DNA from 4 places in the Streptomyces sp. NPDC005805 genome. Region 1 is predicted to be linked to each of the others. Evidence: riboswitches for the same ligand, from Rfam matches in the RefSeq annotation. Region 1 holds a riboswitch; each other region holds the start of a gene.

Region 1 (2,874 bases):
CGCCGGCGCCTCCGCCGGATCGCGCTGCCGCTGCTGGGCCTCCTCCTCGCGATGGGCATGCACGCCCTGTGGAACGGCTCCACCTCCCTCTTCGGACCGTGGGGCTTCTACGCGGTGTACGGGGCGTTCATGGTGCCCGCCTTCGGGCTGCTGACCTGGCTGACCATCTGGACCAGGCAGCGGGAGCTGCACACGATATCCACGCACCTCCCGGCCTACGCGGCGGCCGGCTGGCTCACCCCGGCGGAGCCGCCGGCGCTCTCCTCGATGCGTGCGCGGACGATGGCCCGGGACATGGCCCGGCGGGCGTACGGCCCGGCGGCCGGGCACGCGGTCTCCGAGTACGAGCGGTTCGCCACCTCCCTCGCCTTCCTGCGCCACCGGGCCCACCGCGGCGCGGCGGGCCCGGACTTCGTCGAGCGCGAGCGGGAGCTGCTGCACCGCCTGTGGCTGCGGCGCGAGGTGGCGGCCCCGGCCCTCGCGTACGCGGCCCGGGCGACGGGCCGGACGGCGTACGTGCCGCCGCACCGGGACTACGACGGCTACAACCCGTACCGCACCTGACGGCCGCCGGGCGCCCCGACCGTCCGGGCACGCCCGCCGGACAGGCCCCGGGGCGGGCCCGGTCGCGTCCGGAGGTATTCCGGGCTCGGCTTGGACGCGCCGAGGGTGCGAAGAGAGGTCATGAGCCCACAAAGCCCCACCCGGAGCCGCCTATTGCACGGCGCTCCCGGGCGGGGCGTTGGACGTGGTGTCAGACGCTCAGGCCCTTGCCCTGCAGCCAGGCGAGGGGGTCGATCCCGGCGCCGCCGGGGGTGTGGACCTCCAGGTGCAGGTGCGGCCCGGTGACGTTGCCGGTCGCGCCGACGCGCCCGATGGTCTCGCCGGTGGTGACCTTCTGGCCCGCGCTCGCGGTCATCGAGGACAGGTGCGCGTACAGCACCTCGGTGCCGTCCTCCAGCTCCAGCAGGATGCGGTAGCCGTAGGAGCCGGACCAGCCGGCCGCCTTCACGGTACCGCCGTGCACGGCCTTCACCGGGGTGCCGGTGGGGGCGGCGAAGTCCAGGCCGGTGTGCTGCCCGGAGGACCACATGGCGCCGGACTGCCCGTAGGTGGAGGTGAGGGTGTACGAGGAGGTGGGGAGGGACCAGCTCGCGGCCAGCTTGGCGAGGCGCTCCGCCTCGGCCTTCGCCCGCGCGGCCTCCTCGGCCTTGCGCTTCTCCTCCGCGGCCTTCTTCTCGGCCTCGCTCTGCTGCTTCTTCGCCTCGGCGGCGGCCTGTTCGGCGGCCGCCTTCTCCGCGGCGGCCTTCGCCTCGGCGTCCGCCTCGGCACGCTGCTGCTCGGCCTGCTGGAGGATGCGGGCGCGCAGGGCCTCGCCCGCGTTGGCGCCCTGCTCGGCCCCGGCGACGGTGCCCGTGCCCGTGTCGGCGACCTGGGTCATCGCGGTGAGGGGCGCGTGGGCGGTGGCGGTGTCCGTCCCCGCGTCCTCGGAGATCAGCGAGCCGACGCCCGGCAGGGAATCCGCGTCGGGGAGGTTGTCCGTGACGACATCGGGAAGGGATATGGAGACGGCGGGCTTGTCCTGCGCGGTGGCCATGCCGCCCGCGCCGACGGCGGCGATGACACCGACGCCGAGGACGGTGGAGCTGCGCGCGAGACCGCCGCGCTGCTTGGCCACGCGGTGCCGGCCGCGAACCGGGCGGATGGACTCCTCGGTGGGGTTCCACTCCCCCGGCGAGCGCTCCGGGGCGTCGCCGCCGAATCGGGAGGAGACCGACGGAGCCTCGGGAGCAGGCATGTTGGACGCCACGAAGGCGTACTCCTTTCCTTCCTTCTCGCCTACCGGGTTAGCTGACGGGTTCGGAGCAGGAAGGTCTCCTACGGGCGCCTCGACCGCACAACTGCGCGGCAGAGATGCCCGATTCACCCCAATGAGTGGTTCCCCGGTTCCCTTGCGGAATTCGGCGCGTGCGCGCGGCGCCGCCACTGGCGGCGGCTGGGACGACCGCGCTGCGTTATCGAACGTTAATAGACGGCCGGGTCGGAATCCAAGCCGTTCCCACTGATCGTTAACGACTGTGGCCAGGACTTTCCGGGACAGAAGCAGCCGGAATCGGGCGAGTTGATCACGCTTCGGTCTCGGAAGATTTCTGACGCCACGTCATATGCCGTACGTGGTGGCACGGGACGGCTACGGACGGTACCGGCGCCGTACCCGTACGCCACGCCGGCCGCCGGTCGCCGCGATGGCGCCCTGCTCGCGGGGCGGGGCCACCACCGGCACCGTGCGGCGGCGCTCCGGCTGCCCGGCGGCCGGCCGGTTCACCGCGAGCAGCGCCATGTCGTCGCTCGACCCACCGCCCGTGTAGCGGCGCACATCGTCGACGAGGGCGTCCAGCAGATCGTCCGGCTCCGGGAAGATCGCGCCCCGCAGCCGCTCGACCGGGTCGTAGAAGACCCCGGAGCCGTCCCGCGCCTCGGAGAGACCGTCCGTGTAGAAGAGCAGCGTGGAGCCGGCGGGCAGCGGATAGGTCTCGGCCCGGTCGGGCCAGCCCGCCAGGTCCGCCATCCCCAGCGGCAGCGCCGGCTCCGCCGGCTGGAGCAGCTCCACCCGGCCGTCGGCGTGCAGGACCAGGGGGTCCGGGTGGCCCCGGTTCACCAGCCGGACCGTGCTCGCCCCGACGACCTCCCCCTCCCGTACCGCCGGGATCTCCGCCAGCACGGCCGTGGTGAAGCCCTCGAAGGACTCCAGCCCCGCCCGTCGCGCGCTCTCCCGCTGGAGCGCCCGCTCCAGCCGCTGCGCCACCTCCTCCAGACTCCCCTCCTGGTCGGCCGATTCCCGGAACGACCCGATCAGCACGGCGACGGCCTCCA
Region 2 (2,874 bases), on a different contig from region 1:
TGCCCGCCTCCCGGCTGGCCAAGGGCCTCGGCCTGCTCGCCGACGCCCTGCGCGCCCCCGCCTTCGACGAGGGCGAGGTGGGCCGGCTGGTCCGCAACCGCCTCGACGAGATCCCGCACGAGATGGCCAACCCGGCCCGCCGCGCCGCCAAGCAGCTCTCCGCCGAGCTGTTCCCGGCCTCGCTGCGCGTCTCCCGCCCCCGCCAGGGCACCGAGGAGACGGTCTCCCGGATCGACGCCGCCGCCGTGCGGGCCTTTTACACCGCGCACGTCCGCCCCTCGACCGCCACCTGTGTGATCGTCGGCGACCTGACGGGCGTCGATGTGGACGCGGTGCTCGACGAGACCCTGGGCGCCTGGACGGGCGACAAGGCGGTCCCGCACCGGGTCCCGGCGGTCACCGCCGACGACACCGGCCGGGTGGTGATCGTGGACCGCCCCGGCGCGGTGCAGACCCAGCTGCTCATCGGCCGGATCGGCCCGGACCGCCACGACAGCGTCTGGCCGGCCCAGGTGCTCGGCACCTACTGCCTCGGCGGCACCCTGACGTCCCGTCTGGACCGCGTCCTGCGCGAGGAGAAGGGGTACACCTACGGCGTCCGGGCCTTCGGGCAGGTGCTGTTGTCCGCCCCGGACGGCTCGGGCGCGTCGATGCTGGCCATCAGCGGTTCCGTGGACACCCCCAACACCGGTCCCGCCCTGGACGACCTGTGGAAGGTGCTGCGCACGCTGGCGGCCGAGGGGCTCACGGACGCCGAGCGGGACGTGGCCGTGCAGAATCTCGTGGGCGTCGCCCCGCTGAAGTTCGAGACGGCCGCCTCGGTCGCCGGCACCCTCGCCGACCAGGTGGAGCAGTCCCTTCCGGACGACTACCAGGCCCAGTTGTACGCCCGGCTGGCCGCCACCGGCACGGTCGAGGCGACGGCCGCCGCGGTCAACGCCTTCCCGGTGGACCGCCTGGTCACCGTGCTGGTGGGCGACGCGGCGCAGATCGCGGAGCCCGTGAAGGCCCTCGGCATCGGCGAGGTGACCGTCGTCACCGGCTGAGCCGGCGGCCCGTCGCCTGCGTCCCCGCCCGGAGCGGGGACGCAAGCCGCACAACGGGACGAAAGGGGACCCCGACACTGTCCGCGGTGTCGGGGTTTCTCCGTTCTTGGTGATGTATCTCCCTCATGCCCCACTAGGTGCGGCTATGGGGTGTGGCATGCGCTACAAATCGGGCTGTCCGTTTGGTGATTGAGTGATCGGCTGCCTAGCGTCTTTCCGGCTGTTCGCCGAGAAGTACGCCGCGTCCGCGGCACGGACAGTCATCGCCGAGTCCCCGTCCGGCGCGAGCCTGGGGAGCCGGGGACCCACGTTCCCCGGGGTGAATCGGAAGCCTTCGTCCGCGGAGGTGACCGTAGGAGACCTTCCTGCTCCGAACCCGTCAGCTAACCCGGTAGGCGAGAAGGAAGGAAAGGAACCAGCCTCTCCATGGCGTTCACCCGTGCCACCGGGAAGCACCGTGCCCCGAGCCGTCTGACGCGCAGGACCGCGAGCCTCGCCGGCATCGCGACCATCGCCACCACCGGCGTCATCGGCACCCTCGCCTCTCCGGCGCTCGCCGCCGAGGCCGAGGCCGCCTCCGTCGAGGACACCGGCCTCACCCAGGTCGTCTCCGTCGGCACCCTCGCCGACGAGATAGCCGACCAGGCCGCCGCCCAGCAGCGGGCCGCCGAGGAGGCCCAGGCCCAGGCCCGCGCCAAGGCGAAGGCCGAGGCGGAGGCCAAGCGCAGGGCCGAGGCCCGCGCCAAGGAAGCCCGGGAGGCCAAGGAGCGCGCCGCCCGCGAGGCCGAGCGCAAGCGCCTGAACTCCTTCCGGCTGCCGATCGCCGGCTCGTACGTCACCACCGGCTACCAGACCGGCGGCAGCCTCTGGTCCTCCGGCAGCCACTCCGGTGTCGACTTCCGCGCCCCCATGGGCAGCTCCGTCGTCGCGGTCGGCTCCGGCACGGTCGTCGAGGCCGGCTGGGGCGGCGCGTACGGCAACAACGTCGTGCTGAAGATGAACGACGGCACCTACACCCAGTACGGGCACCTCTCCTCGGTCTCCGTCTCCGTGGGCCAGCAGGTCGTGCCCGGCCAGCAGCTCGGCCTCTCCGGCTCCACCGGCAACTCCACCGGTCCGCACCTCCACTTCGAGGCCCGCACCACGGCCGAGTACGGCTCCGACATGAACCCGGTCGCCTACCTCCGCGCCCGCGGTGTGAACGTCTGAGGCACCGTGTGAACGTCTGAGGCGCCGCGCCCGACCGGCTGCTTCCGCCCGCAGGCCCCCGGCACCGCGCCGGGGGCCTGCGGCGTCCCCGCGGCCCTCCGTCGACTTCGCGCCGCGCGGTCGACTTCGCGCCGCGCGCATTCCACCGGTTCCGGCCAAAAGTCCTGAAGATTATGCCGTGGATTCCCGCGGGCCTTCGGAAAATCCCGAGGACTGGAATAGAGTCACGGGACACGAGTCAATCGGTGCAGCTTTTCGTGCGATCCACGGAGGTCCGGCCATGCGCGTTCCCGCGCACTCTGTATGCACGGCGATCCGGGACGACATCGTCTCCGGGGTCTTCGCGCGGGGCAGCCGCCTGACCGAGGAGCAGCTCGCCCGCCGCTACGGGGTCTCCCGGGTCCCGGTGCGCGAGGCGCTGCGCACCCTGGAGTCCGAGGGCTTCGTCGTCACCCGCCGGCACGCCGGTGCGCATGTCGCGGAGCCCACCGAGCAGGAGGCGGCCGACCTGCTGGAGATCCGGCTGCTGCTGGAGCCGCTCGCCGCGGCGCGGGCGGCGCAGCGGCGCACCGAGGCCCATCTGAAGGTGCTGCGCGGCCTGGTGCGGCTGGGTCAGGAC
Region 3 (2,874 bases), on a different contig from region 1:
CGGCCGTGGCGACCCGGGTGCCGACCTTCACCTGGTCCCAGGTGGTGCGCGGCAGGTCCACGCCGGCCGCCTTCCACGCGGCCTGGGTGAGCCCGGAGCAGTCGAAGGAGCTGGGTCCCGTGGCGCCCCAGACGTAGGGCTTGCCGATCTGGGCGCGGGCGAAGGCGAGGACCTTGTCGGCCTTGGCCGCGTACCCGCCGTCCTCCGTGCCGGAGCCGGAGCCGGTGCCCGTCCCGGTGCCCGTCCCGGTGCCCGGGTCCGTGCCGGTCCCCGGCTGCCGGGTCTCCTGCTCGCGGCGGGCGGCCTCCGCCTCCTCCTTGGCGCGGGCCTCCGCCTCGGCCTTGGCCTTGGCTTCCGCCTTGCGGCGGGCCTCCGCCTCCTTCTCGCGCTCGATCGCGGCGAGCCGCGCCTTCTCCTCGGCGGTCAGCCGGGACAGCAGCGAGCGCGCCTCGGCCAGCTTGGTCTGCACGGTCTGCTTGCTGGTGCGCAGGGCCTGCTGCGACTCGGTGAGCGACTGGAGCCGCTTGCCCGCCTCCGCGCGCTGCTTCGCCGCGGCGGCCCGCTCGGTCTCGTAGGCCGCGATCGCCGACTGCTGCTGGTCGGTCATGCGGTCCATCAGCCGCGACTGGTCGAAGTAGTCCTGCGGGCTGTCCGCGAACATCAGGGCGGCCGTCGGGGTCACGGCCCCGGTGCGGTACTGGGCCGCGGCGTAGGTGCCGAGCGCGCGGCGGGACTCGTTGAGCTTCTCGGTCCGGTCGGCCGCCTGGTCGAGCAGGGTGTCGACCTCGCGGCGCTTCTCCGCGGTCGCCTCGCGGGCCTTGTTGTACTCCTGGGTCGCGCTGCCGGCCTGGCGGTAGAGGTCGTCGACCTTCTTCTGGACGTCCTCGATCGAGGGCTTCGGCTCACCGGGGGCGGCCGTCGCGCTCTGTGTCGACAGCAGCGTGACGCCGGCGAGCGCGGCCGTCGTGAAACCGACGGTGGGGGAGGGCTTGATGGTGCGTGTGCGGGTCCTGCGATGCGACGCCAAGGCCGGCATCTCCTTCTTCCGTGGACCGCCTACCGGGTTAGCTGTCGGGTTCGGGCGAACGGAAGACGCCCTACGGGCGCGAGGAACGCGGCCCGATTCACCCCGGTTTGATGCGTTTTTGGGTCCCCGGTTCCGAACTGCCCTGCGAGGAGTACGGATTCGGCGCAGCCGGCCCGTCCGACGCGGTTCGCCGGGAGGGTTGCGGGCCGTCTGATCGAGCACGCTAACCAATTCGTGTGTGTGCTGTGAAGGTTGGTGTTCGATATGTCCGATACATTTTCGTGACCTTTCTCGGGGTGTGTCGTTGTGACCCCGTCCCGGAGGCGTCCGGTCACACACCGTGCACCGGCGGGCATTCCCGGAAGCGCGGCCCGGAGTGTCCGTCCCTCCGCCTAGACTCGGTAGGCGATGAGCAGCCTCTTTGACGACAGCTTCCTGACCGGCCTGACGCCTCCCGACGAGGAGCCGCACGGGGACGAGCACGCTCCGCCGCCGCCCGAGGAAGCGGCCGCGGAGCCGATCCCGGACGACCTCTTCCAGGGCGCGTACGACGTGCCGCCCGCCCGCGACGGCTACTACCGCGACGGCGCCCCCCGCCCCGCCGTGGACGCCGCCGCCCTGCTCGAAGGGCTGAACGAACAGCAGGGCGCGGCCGTCGTGCACACCGGCTCCCCGCTGCTCATCGTCGCGGGCGCCGGCTCCGGCAAGACCCGGGTGCTCACCCACCGCATCGCCCATCTGCTGGCCACCCGGCACGTCCACCCCGGCCAGATACTGGCGATCACCTTCACCAACAAGGCCGCCGGGGAGATGAAGGAGCGCGTCGAGCAGCTCGTCGGCCCCCGGGCCAACGCGATGTGGGTGATGACCTTCCACAGCGCCTGCGTGCGCATCCTGCGCCGCGAGTCGAAGAAGCTCGGCTTCACCTCCTCGTTCTCGATCTACGACGCGGCCGACTCCAAGCGCCTGATGTCCCTGGTCTGCCGCGATCTGGACCTCGACCCGAAGAAGTTCCCGCCGAAGTCCTTCAGCGCCAAGATCTCCAACCTGAAGAACGAGCTGATCGACGAGGAGACCTTCGCCGACCGGGCCCTTGGGGGTACCTCCCAGGCCGAAGGCTCTGGGGGAGGCTTCGAGAAGACTCTGGCCGAGGCGTACCGGATGTACCAGGCGCGGCTGCGCGAGGCCAACGCCCTGGACTTCGACGACATCATCATGACCACCGTCCATCTCCTCCAGGCCTTCCCGGACGTGGCCGAGCACTACCGCCGCCGCTTCCGGCACGTCCTGGTCGACGAGTACCAGGACACCAACCACGCCCAGTACACGCTCGTGCGCGAACTGGTCGGCGAGGGCTACGAGGACCTGGCGCCGGCCGAGCTGTGCGTCGTCGGTGACGCGGACCAGTCGATCTACGCCTTCCGCGGCGCGACCATCCGCAACATCCTCCAGTTCGAGGAGGACTACCCGGACGCGACCACGATCCTGCTGGAGCAGAACTACCGCTCCACGCAGACGATCCTGTCCGCCGCCAACGCCGTCATCGAGCGCAACGAGTCCCGCCGCCCGAAGAACCTGTGGACCAACGCCGGTGCCGGTGCCCGGATCACCGGCTATGTCGCGGACACCGAGCACGACGAGGCGCAGTTCGTCGCCGACGAGATCGACCGCCTCACGGACGCGGGCGAGGCGAAGGTGGGGGACGTCGCGGTCTTCTACCGCACCAACGCCCAGTCCCGTGTCTTCGAGGAGATCTTCATCCGCGTCGGCCTGCCCTACAAGGTCGTCGGCGGGGTGCGCTTCTACGAGCGCAAGGAGGTCCGGGACGTCCTCGCGTATCTGCGCGT
Region 4 (2,874 bases), on a different contig from region 1:
GCAGGAGCAGGTCGGCGGCGACCGCGATGACCACGCACAGCACGGAGGCGGTGAGCACCTGGGCCTTGAAGTAGGTGTTCATCCCGGACCAGATGAGGTTCCCGAGGCCGCCGTAGCCGACGATCGCGCCGATGGTGACGAGGGAGACGGCCGAGACGGTGGCGATGCGCAGTCCGGCCATGGCGGCGGGCAGGGCGAGGGGCAGTTCGACGGTGCAGAGCAGGCGGACGGGTCCGTAGCCCATGCCGCGGGCGGCCTGCCGGGTCTCCTCGGGCACGGCGCGCAGCCCGGCGAGGATGTTGCGGACGAGGAGGGTGAGCGAGTAGAGGACCAGTCCCGCGACGACCAGGGCGGCGGAGAGTCCGTAGACCGGCAGCAGCAGGGAGAACATCGCCAGGGACGGGATGGTGTAGAGGATCGTCGTCAGGGCGAGGACGGGAGCCGCGGCCCAGCCCCAGCGGCGGGCGGCGACGGCGAGGGGCACGGCGAGGACCAGCCCGATGAGGACGGAGAGGAAGGTCAGCTCCAGGTGCTGGAGCACGGCGTCGACGAGGATCTCGCTGCGGGTGGAGAGGTAGTCGCCGCAGATCCACTCGTTGCGGGCGAGGCAGTCGTCGGGTGGCGCCGTCATCTGTCCATTGCAGCGCGGGCGGAGGACCGCCGCGCGGACTGGTGCGCTGTCCGGGGGCGGCGGGCGCGGACGCCTTTACCGGGGGAATGCGCGGACGCCGGGTGGCCGGACCGTGCGGTGACGGTCCGGGCGCCCGGCGTCCGTTGGCTTCTGCAATGGGATGTACGGCGGTCGAATCCGTGGATTCGGCCTTTCCGGTCAGTAGGGACCGTTGACGTTGTCGATCGAACCGTAGCGGTCGGCGGCGTAGTTGCAGGCGGCCGTGATGTTGGCGACGGGGTCGTAGCTGTCCGTCGAGGTGCCCGGGACGTGGTACGCCTGGAAGGTCGGGTCGATCACCTGGAGAAGGCCCTTGGAAGGCGTTCCCTTGGCGGCGTTGGAGTCCCAGTTGTTGATCGCCAGCGGGTTTCCGGAGGACTCCCGCATGATGTTGCGGTAGATGCCGTCGTAGCTGCCCGGAATTCCGTGCTGGGCCATGATGTCCAGCGATTCCTTGATCCAGCCGTCGAGGTCGTCCGAGTACGTCTTCGGGGCGGCCTCGGCCTGCTGCGCGACCGGGGCGGTGCGCTTCTCGGAGCGGTCGGCGCGCTCGGCGGCGGGCTTGGCGGGGGCCTTGGCCTTGGTGGCGGCCTTGCCGCCGACGGTCAGCTCCAGGCCGGGGTGGATCAGGGACGGGTTGGCGCCGACGGCCCGGCGGTTGTCCTGGTAGAGCTTCTGCCAGCCGCCTTCCAGGGAGTGCGCGGCGGCGATCGCGGACAGCGAGTCGCCGGCGACCACGGAGTAGGTGGCGGGCGCCTTCTTCGCGGGGGCGGCGGCCGCGGCGGCCGGGAGCTCCGCGGCGGGGGCGGCGGTGGCGGTGGCCGCGCCGAGGACCGGGAGGGCGAGGGCGGCGGTGCCGGTGCCGGCGGCGACGAGGTGGCGGGCCAGGCGGCTGGTCCTGGGGCGGCGGTGCTTGCCGTGTGCAGGCATGACGAGTTCCTCTCCGTCGCCTGCGAGGTGAGCTGTCGGGTTCGGGCTGGAGCTGCCCGGCCGCGCTGGGCGCGGCTTCACCCCGAGCCGTCCCGGTATCCCGTGTGGATTCCGGTCCGGCGACTTACCTGGTTCCCCCGCTCCTGCCGTTACGGGTGATGTGATCGGGTATCCGGACAGTGGCAGGATTCGGCGTTCCATCCGGAATGCCGCGACCGTAGGCGAGACGCTCGCCCGGGAACAAGCCTGGAATTCACAACCACAATGTCCGCGATCTCAAAGGGCGGGTAAATGATGTTGCGCATTCCCCGACGGGGCATCAGTTCGCTTGCACGGAAAGCCCTCTGGGGGTGCGCGGTGAACAACGGCGGAGTGGGCGCGTGACCGATGTCACGGAACCGATCACAAAGAACGCCAGATATCCCATTGGGCATGTAAACGGACATTGCGCCGCATGAATGCACAGGTTCCCCCCTCCCGAGAGAGAGGGGGGAATATGGTGGGAATTTCATCAATGATGCCCGTTTTGCACGCTATGCGTTTCCGGGTGCCCCGCGGACCAGGATGCGCCGCCCGGTGACCCGCTCCGGCGCGACGGCGATCCACAGCTCCCGGTCGCCGCCCGCCCACGGAGCGCTGTACGCGAGTTCGTCGAGCCGGCGGACCGCGTCCCCGTCCGCCACCGTCCGCGCGTCGCCCACCACCAGCACGCTCCAGCCCTGGCTGAACGCCTCGTCGATGTGGTCCACCTCGAAGGCGACCTCCCCGCCGGCGGCCCGGCCGGGCAGGGCCCCGGGGGAGGTGCGGAAGGCGACCTCGCCCTCCGAGACCACGTAGTTCACCGGCAGGATCGCGGGCCCGTCCGGGGTGGTCACGGCGACCCGCCCGACGCCGTGGGTGCCGAGCAGATCCCAGCATTCCGGTGCGTCCAGCTCCACCAGCTCCGGGTGGTAGCCCGCCCGGCCCAGCCCCTCCGGCAGGTCGGCCCCGCTGCCGGTGAGCGCGGTGACCGTCGTCTCCAGGGCGTCCGCGAGCCGCAGCAGGAACCCCATACCCGGGGCCGCGGGGTTCTCCTCCAGGTACTGGATGTAGCCGGGGGCCGATCCGGCCCGGGTGGCGACCTCCTCGCGAGAGAGCCCCAGCTCCCGCCGCCGCGCCCCGACCCGGCGGCCGATGTCCCCGCCGAGTCGTCCCCGGCCTGCTCCGGATGGCTCCGTGTGCGGTTGTCCCGGCATGGTCGGGCACCTTCCCCTGTCGGTCGGTCCGGGTGGGCC

The links. Region 1 has a riboswitch for cyclic di-AMP ahead of ABZ457_RS22275 (M23 family metallopeptidase). Riboswitches for the same ligand answer to the same signal wherever they lie in the genome.
Region 2: it holds a riboswitch for cyclic di-AMP, as region 1 does, so the genes downstream of both, ABZ457_RS16925 (M23 family metallopeptidase) here and ABZ457_RS22275 (M23 family metallopeptidase) in region 1, are expected to answer to the same signal.
Region 3: it holds a riboswitch for cyclic di-AMP, as region 1 does, so the genes downstream of both, ABZ457_RS03840 (C40 family peptidase) here and ABZ457_RS22275 (M23 family metallopeptidase) in region 1, are expected to answer to the same signal.
Region 4: it holds a riboswitch for cyclic di-AMP, as region 1 does, so the genes downstream of both, ABZ457_RS12825 (LysM peptidoglycan-binding domain-containing protein) here and ABZ457_RS22275 (M23 family metallopeptidase) in region 1, are expected to answer to the same signal.

The regions. Positions count from the first base shown of each region.
Region 1 is NZ_JBEXXN010000044.1:36,720-39,593, reverse strand. Features, by position in the region: gene ABZ457_RS22280 (PrsW family intramembrane metalloprotease) at 1-564, shown strand, start outside; gene ABZ457_RS22275 (M23 family metallopeptidase) at 755-1,810, opposite strand; cyclic di-AMP (ydaO/yuaA leader) riboswitch at 1,822-1,977, opposite strand; gene ABZ457_RS22270 (PP2C family protein-serine/threonine phosphatase) at 2,192-2,874, opposite strand, start outside.
Region 2 is NZ_JBEXXN010000026.1:68,858-71,731, forward strand. Features, by position in the region: gene ABZ457_RS16920 (pitrilysin family protein) at 1-1,046, shown strand, start outside; cyclic di-AMP (ydaO/yuaA leader) riboswitch at 1,301-1,459, shown strand; gene ABZ457_RS16925 (M23 family metallopeptidase) at 1,473-2,255, shown strand; gene ABZ457_RS16930 (GntR family transcriptional regulator) at 2,536-2,874, shown strand, end outside.
Region 3 is NZ_JBEXXN010000004.1:40,843-43,716, reverse strand. Features, by position in the region: gene ABZ457_RS03840 (C40 family peptidase) at 1-1,036, opposite strand, end outside; cyclic di-AMP (ydaO/yuaA leader) riboswitch at 1,038-1,202, opposite strand; gene pcrA (DNA helicase PcrA) at 1,436-2,874, shown strand, end outside.
Region 4 is NZ_JBEXXN010000018.1:20,271-23,144, reverse strand. Features, by position in the region: gene ABZ457_RS12830 (ABC transporter permease) at 1-631, opposite strand, end outside; gene ABZ457_RS12825 (LysM peptidoglycan-binding domain-containing protein) at 830-1,600, opposite strand; cyclic di-AMP (ydaO/yuaA leader) riboswitch at 1,605-1,805, opposite strand; gene ABZ457_RS12820 (pyridoxamine 5'-phosphate oxidase family protein) at 2,134-2,835, opposite strand.